One region of the Shewanella sp. SM69 genome, then DNA from elsewhere that is predicted to be linked to it. Evidence: predicted binding sites of a transcription regulator. Region 1 holds the regulator's gene; each other region holds the start of a gene.
What was found. The regulator sigma-54, encoded in region 1, starts transcription at its own class of promoters, with help from an activator protein. The targets are predictions, from matches to a motif close to GTTGGCACGNNNNTNGNNT.

Region 1 (3,655 bases):
GCAAGCCGCACCTTAACACTGAAAGGTATGGCGTCATTAGATCAAGCAGGTAGCCAAGTTACAGGCAATTTAATCCGCTATAACATGATTCAACAGAAATTGATGGCCGAGAGTACTGGCAGTGGTGACGATCGCGTGATCACTATTATTCAGCCTGAAAACTATCAAGATGATGCTAAATCAGACGCTCCGGCGGATAAACCTGTAAAAAAGCAGGACTCTAAATGACCCAAATCACCTTAAGAGCACAAAATCTGGCAAAAAGTTACAAGAGTCGCCAAGTGGTTAAAGACGTCAGTCTGACGGTAAAAACCGGTCAAGTCGTTGGCCTACTCGGTCCAAACGGTGCCGGTAAAACCACGACCTTTTACATGGTTGTCGGGCTAGTGAAGAGCGATAAGGGGCATATCTTTATCGACGATGATGATTTAACCGCAGATCCTATGCATCTGCGTGCCCGCAAAGGCATAGGTTACTTACCGCAGGAAGCCAGTATCTTTCGTAAGCTAACTGTTCATGACAACATCATGGCCGTACTGCAAACTCGTAAAGAACTTAAAAACGAAGAACGAGAAGAAGAACTAGAACATCTGCTCGAAGAGTTTCATATCACCCACATCCGTGACAGCCAAGGCATGTCATTGTCGGGTGGCGAACGTCGTCGCGTCGAAATTGCGCGGGCTTTAGCCGCTAATCCTAAGTTCATTTTGCTCGATGAACCGTTTGCCGGCGTCGATCCTATTTCGGTTATCGACATCAAGAAGATTATCGAACAACTCAAAAGTCGCGGCCTTGGCGTACTGATCACAGACCATAATGTCCGCGAGACATTAGATGTATGTGAACATGCTTATATTGTGAGTCACGGAAACCTGATTGCCGAAGGAACTCCAGCAGAGATCTTAGACAATCAGCAAGTTAGGGCTGTGTACTTAGGTGAACAATTCAGGCTATAGTTAATCGAGCGAAGCCAATGGAGGCAATTTATACCGCCATTGGGCTTCACTCAAGATAATAATAAGCGACCTCATCTAACAATAATAACGTAGGGATCAGCGGTAACATGAAAGCGTCACTCCAGCTCAAACTGGGTCAACAGTTAACCATGACGCCACAACTACAACAGGCTATACGTCTGTTGCAACTGTCGTCACTGGAACTGCAGCAAGAGATCCAGCAAGCATTAGATTCTAATCCCCTTCTCGAGCTGGAAGAGGAGCAATTCGACGCCACTAAAAACCCTGTAAACCAAACGCTATCCGATACGGATTTCAGTGAATCTAGCACTCTGCCACCAGAAAAAGACAGCTCCACCATAGACACGGCAGAGTCGCTAACCAAAGAATCCATGCCCGATGAGCTCCCCATGGACACCACATGGGATGAAGTGTTTACCGCCTCCCCAAACTCAGGCCCCGGCGGCAGTCGTGAAGACGATATGCCCTTCCAAGGCGAGACCAGTGAAGGTTTGTACGAACACTTAGAATGGCAAAAAAACCTCACGCCGTTTTCTGAAACCGATTTAGCCATTGCCACCGCCATTATTGATGCCATCGACGATCAGGGCTATCTCACCCAAAGCACTGAAGAAATTCTCGAAGCCATGGGCAATCCTGAAGTTGAGCTTGACGAAGTCGAAGCCGTACTCAAGCGTATTCAGCATTTTGATCCCATAGGCGTTGCCGCCCGCGATTTAAGTGAATGCCTGTTGATCCAACTGTCGCATTTCGCCGCTGATACTCCCAACCTAGAAAACGCCCGTATGCTGATCAAAGATCATTTAGATCTGATCGCCGCCCGAGACTTTAGGTTATTGATGCGTAAGACTAAATTAAAAGAGGATGAATTAAGGGATGGTATAGCACTTATCCAAACTCTCAATCCTCGCCCAGGTTTGTTGATCACACCCAATAATGACGAATACGTTATCCCAGATGTGTCTGTGTCGAAGAAAAATGGCCGCTGGGTCGTTGAGCTTAATCCTGACTGCATGCCCAAAATCAATGTAAATCAACATTATGCTTCTATGGCACGCAGCACAAAAAACCAAGCCGATAGCCAATTTATTCGCGGCCATCTGCAAGAGGCTAAATGGTTTATTAAGAGTCTAGAAAGCCGTAACGACACTTTGCTTAAAGTTGCTAATTGCATAGTGCAATATCAGCAAGGTTTCTTTGAGTATGGTGAAGAAGCCATGAAGCCTATGGTGCTTAACGATATTGCTGAAGCGGTAGAAATGCATGAGTCCACCATCTCACGGGTCACAACTCAAAAATACATGCATACCCCTAAGGGACTTTTTGAACTAAAATACTTCTTCTCTAGCCACGTCGGTACTGACGATGGTGGTGAGTGCTCATCCACAGCAATCAGAGCCTTTATAAAAAAACTGGTGGCAGCGGAAAACCAGAAAAAACCATTAAGCGATAGTAAGATGGCACAACTTCTGGCAGAACAAGGGATCAACGTAGCCCGCAGAACCATTGCGAAGTACCGAGAGGCTATGCTTATTCCACCTTCTAATCAGCGTAAAAGTTTATAACCTACAGTGGATATCGGAGGACGTTTCTATGCAAATAAACCTAAGTGGACACCATGTCGAAATTACCGAATCGTTACGTGCATATGTAGAAGAAAAGTTTTCAAAACTTGAACGCCATTTCGAACAGATCAATAATGTGCACGTTGTGCTCAATGTTGAGAAAATGCAACAGATTGCTGAAGCGAGAATAAACCTCATAGGTGGTGAAGTTTTTGCAACTTCAGAGCATGCTGACATGTATGCCGCTATAGACGCCCTGATTGACAAGCTTGACCGTCAGGTTATTAAACACAAAGAGAAGTTAACAAAACACTAATAATGGAACTTTGTACCATACTGCGGCCGGAGTGCACTACCTGCGCCACTCCGGGCAGCAAGAAAAAGGTACTGGAACTCATCAGCGACTTAGTCGCTGCCCAGTACCCGACCCTCTCATCTCAAGAGATATTCGAAAGCCTAGTGGCGCGCGAAAAGATGGGGAGCACAGGTATAGGTAACGGCATCGCCATTCCACATGGTCGACTAGCCGATATAGATCAGCCCATTGCCATACTAATTAAGTGTGAAGAGCCGATAGCATTTGATGCTATCGATAAGCAACCTGTTGATATTTTATTTGCACTACTGGTGCCTGCAGACCAATGTCAGCAGCACTTAAGTACCTTGTCTTGCATGGCCGAAAAGCTGAGCGACAAGCAAATATTAAAGCAATTACGCAAGACGCATGATGAAACGGAACTCTATCAGGTAATCACTGGATGAAACTGGTCATAGTGTCGGGCCGCTCAGGCTCAGGCAAATCTGTCGCCCTTAGGGTACTCGAAGATCTCGGCTATTATTGTGTCGATAACCTTCCCTTGCCATTGATTGGCAGTTTGCTTGAGCAACTCAAAGGCAGTAACGATCTCGTCGCCATCAGTGTCGACGTGCGTAACATGCCTGAGCAGGATAAGGTCTTAGTGAAACAACTCGCTAGCCTACCTCCAGATACTGAGTTAACGAGCTTCTTCCTTAACTCCAGCGATAAAATTCTGCTCAAGCGTTACAGCGAAACCCGTCGTTTGCATCCTTTGTCGAAGAGCCGAGTCTCTTTGCAAGAAGCAATAAAGCTGG
Region 2 (3,655 bases), on a different contig from region 1:
ACATAATTCACCTCTACACTTGACTCAATTCATTTATGAGCGACTTACGCCCAATTCGGATGCTGCAAAAATTCTTTTATACAAGCTTAGGTTTCAGACACAGCTAACACATCGGTTAACTTGATGCCCATACCGCCTCTCAAGTTAAGAATGGCGCCAGTACTGGCCGTACCGAGAGAAACGCTGCTCACATGGGCATAGGTTGAAACGGGCAATTCTTGGGATTTCCCATCCACTAAACCACTCGCCTTGATCGTATAGTTACCTGCGGTTACAGGGTTTCCATCTTTATCGAGGCCATCCCAGTTAACATCGACATTGCCCCCCTTACTGCCATCAACTTTAAAGGTGGTCACAACTTGGCCTTTCTCATCCTCAACACGTACAGTAACTTCAGGAATTTTAGCTGGCGTGCTAATCACACCTTTTATTGTTGGGCTTTCAGCTGAAATGTTACCTGTATCAGTTGGGATCAATACCTTGCGACCAACAAGTCCTGATGCCTGTAATGCTTGGCTTGATGTCATAACACCGTTTAAATTAACGATTTCCTTATTCAACTTAGTAATACCATCAACCGTCGAGAATGATGCCATCTGCGCAATCATTTGGTCGTTGTCGACGGGCTTAAAGGGATCTTGCATCGATAACTGTTGGCTTAATAACGAGAAAAAGTCATCTTGAGTTAACTGCTGGCTTTTTGCTTCCGGTACTATTGAATCTTTTGGCAAACGTATGCCATCAAGAAACGGATTACCCGTTGAGCTGGTTGATGAATTCGTCGTAACGGCATTTGGCTGACTCTTATTTTGAGCCGTCTGCGCCGACGCTTGGTTAATTTGATTAATGAGGCTCACAGCTTACCTCCTAAGTAACACATGTTATTTACCCATCCCAAGTGTTTGTTGCAGCATAGACTTAGCTGCTTCAGCGACTTGAACATTCATTTGATATGAGCGCGAAGCAGAAATCATATCTGCCATTTCTTCCATGACATTAACATTCGGTTTATAAATAAAGCCGTCCGCATCCGCCATAGGATGATCGGGCGAGTATTCTTTCAGTAGTGGTTTATCACTTTCTACAATGCCTTTTACTGCAACGCCTTGAGAAGCTTGTTGCTGACTTTGGGCTTTAGCCATTTCGGCTTCAAAAATGGGATGACGGGAACGATAGGTCTTATCTACACTACTCGAGACGGAATCCGCGTTGGCTATGTTGCTCGCGGTGGTGTTTAGCCTGACCGATTGAGCAGACATTCCCGAGCCAGCAACATCAAATATGCTAAATAAACTCATGATTAATCCCCTCTCAACGCTTTCTTCATGCCACTAAACTTACTGTCTAAAAAACCTAGTGACATTTGATATTCAAGTGCATTTTGCATGAATGCCGATTGTTCCTGTTGGATATCAACAGTATTACCATCACCGGTATCGGGTTGATTTGGCACACGGAACTTAACAAATTGCCCAGTCAACTCCGCAAGCCCAAAATGCTTATCTGGCTCTTGCATTTCAAGACTATTTCGCTGCTGTTGGCCTCGAGCGGCCTGCATTGCCGCAGAAAAATCAACATCGCGGGCTTTGTAATGTGGCGTATCTGCGTTAGCGATATTGCTTGAAATAACTTCAGCCCGCTGCGCTCTAATACCGAGAGTGTATTGATGCACACCCAGTGCATTATCAAAATTGATCGCCATAAAATTGCCTCCTCGTGTTCTCACGAAAATAAAGCAATTCATGTGCCAACATCAGGAAAATTTTGAGAATAACAACAAGGATGAGCAAGTGATGGGTAAAAAATTACCGACAATTGTCGGTAATTTTCTTTAGAGCGGCTGAGTTAAGTCTTTTTCTGGTAATAAATGCCAGGGTTACAACGAACCATATCAAACTCGTCCGTTAAACCAGCGATAGATTCTGATGCACCGAGAAATAAAATCCCTTTGGGATTGAGAGCGGCAGCGAATTGCCGCAAAATTTTTGCCTTTGCCTCTGGTGCAAAATAAATCAGCACATTGCGGCAAAAGATAATGTCGAACTTGCCAAGCAGACTATAACTCTCAAGCAAATTATGCGCTCTAAAGTTCACCAACCGCTTCACATTATCCTTTAACTTCATATTACCTGAAGGTAATGCATCAAAAAACTGACGCTTACGTTCTTCAGATAAACCACGCGCTAATGCCAAACTATCGTACTCGGCATTTTTGCAGCGTTCCAACATGGAAGGAGATAAATCCGTTGCTTGAATCGAAGCACTACCAGCCAAGGCACCAGGCTTCTTCTGTTGATACTCAAGAATAGTCATAGCCAATGAGTATGGCTCTTGGCCTGACGAGCAAGCCGCAGACCAAATTTTAAGCGGACGCCCCAGACGACTGTATTCTGGTAGTAGGACATTATTCAACAACTCAAATGGATAACGATCACGGAACCAAAGGGTTTCATTGGTCGTCATAGCATCGATCACTTCAGCTCTGAGCGCACGCTCAGTAGGCTTCATCGAATGCTTAACCACATCAGATAAGGATGGCAGGTTATATTTGCCCATCAAAGGAGCAAGACGACTGCGCACAAGATATTGCTTATTTTCACCCAGTACGATGCCGCTGTGTTGCTCTAAGAACAACCTAAATTGATTATATTCAGCCTCAGCGAGTGATTTATTTGGCACATTCACATCCTAAATCCTATAGCAAGCACCAAAATCAGTGCGAAACCATCATGTTATAAAGTCGAGATTATAGCGTAAAGCGTATCTAGGTACTAACCGACAGCAATTACAAACTTAAATGCTTATTCACAGCAGCGGCCAGTTCGTCAGGATTAAACTTAGCGATAAAGTCATTGGCCCCCACTTTTTGAACCATTGCCTGATTGAATACACCACTTAACGAAGTATGCAGTACCACTTTAATATGCTTAAGCTTAGGATCATCTCGGATTTCAGCTGTCAGGGTGTAGCCATCCATTTCAGGCATCTCAATATCAGAGATAATGAGGGGGATCTCATCGGCCACATTATCCATCTCTTTGGCGATCTCTTTAAGCTTGTCTAATGCTTCGCGACCATCTTTTGCGGTATCAATTTGTAAATTCAATGACTCGAGTGAACGAATAATTTGTTTACGCGCCACGGCAGAATCATCAATAACCATAATATGGTAATGCTGAGTTCTGTCGAGGGTCAGTTTTTCATTGGCTTCTTCACTGATAGCCGTTTTAACTGGTGAAATCTCATCTAAGATTTTTTCCACATCGAGAATTTCAACTAATTCACCTTCAATTTCAGTCACAGCTGTCAGATAAGAATAACGGCCAGCACCTTGCGGCGGAGGCATAATCGCTTCCCAATTCATGTTGATGATCCGCTCAACAGAACTGACCAAGAAGCCTTGAACACTGCGGTTATATTCAGAAATAATGATGAAACAGTTTTCAGTGCTCGCTAAAGGTTTTCCCCCTGTTGCCGCACTCAAATCAATCACTGAAATGGTTGTTCCACGAATATGAGCAACACCCTTCACATAAGGATTAAGTTTAGGCAAAGTGGTCAGTGGTGGACACTGCAGTACTTCTTTCACCTTAAACACGTTAATCCCAAACCGTTGACGACCGTTTAATTTAAAAAGCAGTAATTCTAAACGGTT
Region 3 (3,655 bases), on a different contig from region 1:
CTCGAGTTTGACTGCGTTTATTGAAGCATTATCGCCACGGATAGCACCACCCGTTAAACATGAAGAACTGCCTATGCCCGCATTAGAACATCCTAGTATTTTTGCCAGCTTTAAACGTATGTGGCAAAACCTTTTCGGTAAACGTTAACTTCTGTGAGCGACATTTTTATTTTCAACCTAAGTATTAACTCAATCTAAGCATGGGTTATCTTAGGTTGAGTTTTGCAAGGGGATAAACAGGTGTTATTGATGATCCCAAGACAGATTCGACACTATGCGGCAAGGTTCGCAGCGAAAATGGAACATATCCAATAAAGGTTCATCGAGTTTCCAATCATGACTGCCACAACGTGGGCAAGGTCGCGTTTTTTCTGTGGCTAAATCTTGGCCGCCAACGCGATATAAGTAGTAATAGGTCGGGATCTGAGTGAGATATTCGATACGACCGCGCAAATCCCAACCTCTGCGAAATAAATCACTGTCAGGACTCGATAATTCCTCTAGCGCGGCAAATTCTGCCTTAGTGGCCGCCGCCATTTGCAACTCGTCGCAGGCTTGCCATTCGCTCTGCCAACGGATAATACGTTTATGATCGCCATTAAAGGTTGCGGGTATACGGTACAGGGGAATGGGCAATAAATTGTCGCCGCTGCGTAGGGGCGAGCACATATGCACAAAACTGGTGTATAGCAGTTGCCAGCTGGGTGTTTCGGTATTACTTACTTCAGAATTGATATCCTGACCAATAAACTTTTCCCGCGGCGCGAGTAGTTTAGCGTCGGTTAATTCTACTAAGGCTTTTTTGACCCAAGGGCTGTGATATTTGTGCGCTAAACTGCTTTTCTCTGGCATCAATAAACGCACTCTAAACTCACCGTCATTAAAGGCGACCGCAAATTCTCGTCCTAAGATTTGGCCATTAGCTCGATAGGCTTCAAGGAGCTGATTAATGGCCTTCTCGGCGGCAGATATCGTGGTGTCGGCGAAGCATTCGAAGCGCAGTTCAGTGACAAACATTAAGCTGTTTTTCCTTGGGTTTCTAATAAGTTTATGCGTTGTTTAAGTTCAAGCAGTTCGTTTTTTAATTGCATTATTTCTGTTTTTTGCTGCTCAGCATGACGTTCAAAATACGCCTGTTGCATCTGCATGCGCTCGGCGAGCACAGCAAGGGTTAAGGTATCGTTAGTTGCGGGAACGTCAGTTGTAGGGCTGATAGTTTGCAACTCAGCTAAACGCTCGCGATCTGCCTTAGGCATAGATTTAAATTGCTGTAAGCCTTGGATCAATATAGGTAAAGGTAGGCTACTACCTAAACGGGTTTTAATTAAGGCAAGGCTCGATACTTTATCGCAGGCTTCGAGCGAACGTGCGGCCGCTAATACTTGGTCAAGGGGACTCATAATTAGCAAAATTCCTTAATTTGTTGAATTGTTTAAACCAATTATTAAAATAATAATTAATTTTTTCATTTAAAAACAGTGTGTTGTCTTGTGGCATTTATTTTGCTTATTGTCCAGCCGAAATACCATTTTTTAAGCTTCAATAATAATTACACAGGATGTCACATGATGAACCATAAATTGAATAACAAACTTATCGCCATCACTTTTTTAGGGCTCGTAAGCTTAGGTCTTAGCGGCTGCGTGGTCAATGTCGGTGATGGAGAATCGGGCTGGGATAGCAGCGAATCTTGGGAGAAAGTGCAGGATAAAAATCGCACTAACTTAACCAAACTGAGCTTAGGTATGCCTAAAGACCAAGTGATGATCTTAATGGGCACCGCTGATTTTAGTGAAGCCTATATTCAACAAAGTGCTCAACAAGGTGAAGCCAATAAAGAAGTCTTAGTGTTATTTTATCGTACCCTGCGTAATAATGGCGATGGAAAAACCACTAAGGATGAATGCACGCCTATCGTGCTGAGCAACAATGCCTTAGTGGGTTGGGGTGAAACGGCTTACGGTAAAATCTGAACCAACGAGTCTTATCGTTTACGTAGCTGAGTGTCTAATTGCTCAATGGGCTCAGTCCAGAGGGCATCGGCTTCTAAACCTTCAATGATAAAGCTCTTTTGGGCTGGGGTCCAAAAGGGCGCTTGGCTTAAATGGATGTGATGGTCGATATCATGGGTTGCAATAAACTGCGCTATGGCCTCGTCGCTACTGTCTAAACCGAGTTGCTCAAACAAGTGGCTTAAGTCTACTGGAGTTGTATCCATCATTATTTCCTTTTCAGTATAGTGCCTTCGTTTAGAGTAAGCGCCTGATTGAAAAATGCAATCTATGATTAAAATTTGCACTTTTCCGTTTCCTTGGTAAATTAATTGTTACTCATAAAAAGTGTGAGCTAAGTCAAGGAATACTAATAATGGACAATGAAACCTTGGAAGACTGCCGTGCAGTCTATTTGACCGCGGAAGACTTACGCATTGCCGCCTCTATCCTCTATAACGCTTACCATGATGATCCTTTTTTTGTCGATTCACTTTTCACCTCAGATAAAGCCGCTTACGAGCAAAAACTGCGCGCCGCGATCCGCGAAGAACTCAATACGTTATGGCAACAAAAACAAGCCCTCATTGGTTTATTCGACCATGAAAGACTGGTTGGTTTAGCCTGTGTGGTAACGCAAGAAGTGCCTTTGGGAGAAGGGCGTTACTGGCATTGGCGCTTAAAGATGTTGTTAGGTACTGGCTGGCAATCGACCCAAGCTTTGATGAAAAAAGAGTCCAGTATTGTCGAACTCTTACCCAGTAAGCACTGCGGTATTTTGCAGTTTATCGCCCTTGCACCGAACGAGCAGCATAAAGGACTCGGACATAAGTTAGTCCAAGCGGTAGTGAGTTGGTGTGATGAGCAGCCGGATTTAGATGGCATTGGTGTGTTTATCGCCCAGGAGAGTCATCTGCAATTATTTACCCAGCATGACTTTGTCTCTTTAGGCGAGCTCAATATCGGCAGTGTCCATGGCCAGTTGTTATTCTATTCGGTTCAACAAGATGACTCACTCTTATAAACGGTTCGTCGATTTCTATCCTTTCTATTTATCCCAACACCAGCACCCGACTTGCCGGCAATTACACTTTGTTGGCAGTTGCTTAGTCCTGCTGCTGATTGGCATTGCCTTGGTTTCACAAGCATGGTGGCTATGTTGGTTTATTCCGGTCGTTGGCTACGGTTTTGCGTGGGTGGGACACTTAGTATTCGAGAAGAATCGACCCGCGACATTTCAGTATCCCTTTTACAGTTTGATGGCTGATTGGGTAATGTTTGCTCAGATGATCCGCGGCTTTTTTAAGCGTTAAAAAAATTGCCCGAGTGAGATGCCCATGCCCGTGTGAGAGATCGCTTACAAACGTTGTAGGACATAATGTTTTCTTTTTGATTGTTTTTTGTTCTGCGACATTTAATTTTAAATAGAATCATTGGGTTGTATTTATTTTCCTTTGGTTGGTCCGTAATTAATTTTGTAGTCCGTTCTTTGAGCCGAACAAAAAAGTTAGGGTTAACGTAAAATTCACTCATGGCCAAAGCAAATGGATAGCAAGGAAAGAGAAACAGGCCAAAGGGACGCAAGAAGCAACGAATTAAGATTTCAAGGTTGAAATCGCTGACGGTAGGAAAACTGTCATTCGTCTGGGATAGGCTAAGGAAAA
Region 4 (3,655 bases), on a different contig from region 1:
CCCAAAGGATTGGGAAATACCCACCTTGAGCACGCCGCGGGTCGCATCATTTAAGTTATGCACGCTGGCTATCGCTTGTTCAGCGTCACGCAGCAGTTCTTCACCTTGCAGATACAGCAAATGCCCTGCTTCAGTCAGACTTAAGCTGCGGGTGGTACGTTGAATTAATTGAACACCAAGTCTATGTTCAAGATCGGCGACTTGTGTACTGACCTTAGACTTAGAGATCCCAAGCCTTCTTGCGGCGGCACTAAAACTACCTGCTCTGGCCACATGAGTAAAAATCGCAATAGGTTCTAACAGTTCTAACATGGAAGTCGCCTTAAGCTGTTTACGACAATGATATTAACTTTCGGTGAACAACTATGGTTAGCGTAATCATCGCTTAAAAATAACCATAGCATTGATATCTCGCATCAAAATGATATAACGCAGAGATTTAGACCGAAAAAGTCCACTAAAGTAGGGGGTTATATCTGACTGATATGCCAGCTTTTAATTATATTTTAAGAGTATACCAAATATTCGTCTCTAGACTGTAACATTCCGAACTAAATCGCTGCAAGCCTAGCCTATTAAGCCACATCAACTTAGCCATAAGGGTTGTCGCCACGATTAAACCGTAGCCAATAAAAAAGCCCCTAGTCGATAAATTGACTAGGGGCGTAGCATTCAAGTTTGACTCATGCACAAGGAGATAGAAGTTATTGCAGTTAAAACTAAGGGCGATTCGCAAGAACTATTTACAAGAACTATTCACGCAGTTCCTTGGTTGAGTTTTGTGTCAACACATAAGGTGCTAGTTCTGGCACTTCTTGGCGCAATTGATTTTCAAGCACTAACAAATTTTCAAATCGGTCGCACAAACGGTCAGCCTTAGCTTCTAATCCCTTAGATTGGCTCTCAACTTGTTGCTCAATATCTTGGCCTAAATTGTCCATTTTTTTGGAGAAGGTATCCATCTTGGCTTCAAAATTCTCACCGCCACCAGACATGATTTGGCCACCTAAGTTCATCATAATTGCGCCAATTGAATTCTGGACAATTTGTTCCATTTCCTGCTCGAATTCATCGTTAAATGTACTTTGCATCGAGTCTTCAGTCGCCCCTAAATAGAAGCTATCACCATTCTTATAAGCCACTGAATCAACCCGTTTTTGAACGCCAGCCATCATTTCATCAAATTTTGCACCAGCGGCATCACCCATTAAAGGTGTTAAGGCCATACCAACCGCTTTGGAAGCAAGAGATACTGCCTCATTCACCAGTTCAATCACTTCTGGCACTTGAGTCGAAACTTCATCGGCATATTGAGTAACCAATTTTTTCTGCTTGTCGGTTAAGTTAACTTGCTTACCTTCCACAAATAACTTGTCAACTTCGATACGATACTTTTCTGTGCCCTTCTCGCTCATGACTAATTTTTTAGGCTCAACCATAACGTCATAATTTAAGGCGACTTCACAGCGTTCATCTATTTTTGGCTCTGTTTGTGCTTGCGCCAGCTGTACGCTAGATGTTCCTAAAATCACGCCAGATAATGCAAATCCAGTTAATAACTTATTTAATTTCATTTTTGTTCGTCCTTTAATCTGAATAATTCGATAAACCTAAACTACTGAATAGCTTATAGCAGGAGATGTGCCAACTTTATAACAATATGATTATGTTGGATTTTTAAAGTTAGCACTAAAAGGTCATTAGCGAAATTCGCTAACATTTAGTCTGATAGTGCTAATAAAAAACGAGAGATAAGACTAGAAAATAGAACGACCGAGACGCTGACTGAGATGCTCAAGCATCGCAGTGCCCGCAAGTGAGTTGCCATTATTATCGAGTTCTGGCGACCATACACAAATCGACAGTTCTCCAGGGATCACGGCAATAATACCACCACCGACGCCACTTTTACCTGGCATACCAACACGATAAGCAAACTCACCCGCACCATCGTATAAGCCAGAGGTTGCCAACAGAGCGTTAAGTTGTCGAGTTTGCACTTGAGAGATAAGCTCAGACCCTGTGATACTTTTACCGCGATTAGCCAAATACAACATGGCCTTAGACAAGTCAGCACAATTCATCTTCAAGGCGCAATAATGAAAATAGGTGCGCAGCACAGTATCAACATCGCCTTGAAAATTACCAAACGACTTCATCAAATAAGCGATAGCCGCATTGCGCGCACTATGCTGATATTCTGAATCTGCTACTTGTTTATCGAAACACACTTTATCGTTTTGGCTTAGTTGCCTGACTAACTCAAGCATTCTGTGTTTAGGAGCACCTAAACGACTCTGCAATAAGTCAGCAATCACTAACGCGCCAGCATTGATAAAGGGATTACGCGGCTTGCCACGTTCTAACTCGACTTGTACTAAAGAGTTGAATGAATGGCCCGAAGGTTCTTTGCCAACACGGCTCCAGATTTCGGCTTCTTCATACAAAGTTAACGCTAAGGTTAAGCTGAAAACTTTGGAGATACTTTGAATCGAAAACGGCTCAAGGTAATCGCCCGCACCTAAAGTTTCACCGTCAACAGTCGTGACGGCAATGCCTAATTTTCCAGCATCAACGCTGGCCAGTGCGGGGATATAATTTGCAACCTTTCCTTGGCCGAGCAAGGGTCGAACTTTCTCGACCACTTCCTCAAGTAATGCCAACTCGGGCATTAACCCCACCAAATGTCGTACAGTTCGCTAACTTCAACCTGAGACACTTTTTGGGTCGCCCAGAATGCCTTAACTGCAGCAATATCTTCTTCGGTACATTTCCCAATCGTTTGAGTGGCGATAATGCCTTCCCATTCGATGTGGCCGCCGCCATGGAAACCTAATTTACGGGTTTCGATCACTTCATCGATGAATTTATCTACAGTTGCATCGATATCGGCTTCAGATACTGATGCATCAAAAGTCCAAGCCATATCGAAACCTAACTCTTGGAATTCATCAACGCGCATTTTCTTACGTAAACGACGGCTACGATTAGTTGCCATAGTGATTTTCCCTTTTGTGTTTAAAATTAGCTAAAATTGAGTTCGTGATTAAGCGATACGCTCAAACATCAGATCCCATACACCGTGACCCAGTCTATGGCCGCGGGCTTCAAACTTTGTCAATGGACGATGATCAGGACGCGGCACAACACTGCCGTCGGCCGACTGGTTTTGATAACCCGGAGCGGCTTGCATCACCTCTAACATATGCTCGCTGTACTCTTCCCAGTCAGTGGCCATATGGAACACACCGCCAATTTTTAGCTTGCGACGAATAAGTTCGGCAAATTCAGCTTGTACGATGCGGCGTTTATGGTGACGTTTTTTATGCCAAGGATCTGGGAAGAACAATTGCACTCGGGCTAATGAACCGTCAGCAATCGCATGTTCTAATACTTCCATGGCATCGTGATGATACACACGTAAATTAGTCACACCAGCAATGGCGGCATCACTGAGGCAAGAGCCTACACCCGGTTTATGTACTTCAATACCAATGAAATTTTGCTCTGGTGCATCTTTAGCCATTTGTACTAAAGAGGCGCCCATGCCAAAGCCAATTTCCAGCACAGTATCGGCTTCACGACCAAAAACGTCGCTCAGTACCAATGGCACTGGGCTGTAATCTAAACCCATTGTTGGCCACTGGCTTTCAAT

Region 2: flgB (flagellar basal body rod protein FlgB) is a predicted target of sigma-54. The motif match lies at 1,734-1,752, and genes of this name have one in related genera.
Region 3: L5M37_RS03145 (DUF3192 domain-containing protein) is a predicted target of sigma-54. The motif match lies at 1,490-1,508, and genes of this name have one in related genera.
Region 4: L5M37_RS07280 (YggN family protein) is a predicted target of sigma-54. The motif match lies at 1,631-1,649, and genes of this name have one in related genera.

What each region holds. Positions count from the first base shown of each region.
Region 1 covers NZ_JAKKRV010000008.1:49,582-53,236, forward strand. The annotation lists gene lptA (lipopolysaccharide transport periplasmic protein LptA) at 1-228, shown strand, start outside; gene lptB (LPS export ABC transporter ATP-binding protein) at 225-956, shown strand; gene L5M37_RS12425 (RNA polymerase factor sigma-54) at 1,064-2,542, shown strand; gene hpf (ribosome hibernation promoting factor) at 2,571-2,858, shown strand; gene ptsN (PTS IIA-like nitrogen regulatory protein PtsN) at 2,861-3,304, shown strand; gene rapZ (RNase adapter RapZ) at 3,301-3,655, shown strand, end outside.
Region 2 covers NZ_JAKKRV010000014.1:56,784-60,438, reverse strand. The annotation lists gene flgE (flagellar hook protein FlgE) at 1-4, opposite strand, end outside; gene flgD (flagellar hook assembly protein FlgD) at 87-857, opposite strand; gene flgC (flagellar basal body rod protein FlgC) at 882-1,298, opposite strand; gene flgB (flagellar basal body rod protein FlgB) at 1,301-1,702, opposite strand; gene L5M37_RS17450 (CheR family methyltransferase) at 1,846-2,685, opposite strand; gene L5M37_RS17445 (chemotaxis protein CheV) at 2,786-3,655, opposite strand, start outside.
Region 3 covers NZ_JAKKRV010000001.1:681,419-685,073, reverse strand. The annotation lists gene syd (SecY-interacting protein) at 1-148, shown strand, start outside; gene L5M37_RS03155 (Zn-ribbon-containing protein) at 244-1,017, opposite strand; gene L5M37_RS03150 (hypothetical protein) at 1,017-1,400, opposite strand; gene L5M37_RS03145 (DUF3192 domain-containing protein) at 1,566-1,973, shown strand; gene L5M37_RS03140 (DUF2789 domain-containing protein) at 1,985-2,218, opposite strand; gene L5M37_RS03135 (GNAT family N-acetyltransferase) at 2,368-3,015, shown strand; gene L5M37_RS03130 (DUF962 domain-containing protein) at 2,999-3,304, shown strand.
Region 4 covers NZ_JAKKRV010000003.1:300,989-304,643, reverse strand. The annotation lists gene L5M37_RS07285 (LysR family transcriptional regulator) at 1-312, opposite strand, end outside; gene L5M37_RS07280 (YggN family protein) at 753-1,574, opposite strand; gene glsB (glutaminase B) at 1,758-2,672, opposite strand; gene L5M37_RS07270 (YggL family protein) at 2,672-2,998, opposite strand; gene trmB (tRNA (guanosine(46)-N7)-methyltransferase TrmB) at 3,047-3,655, opposite strand, start outside.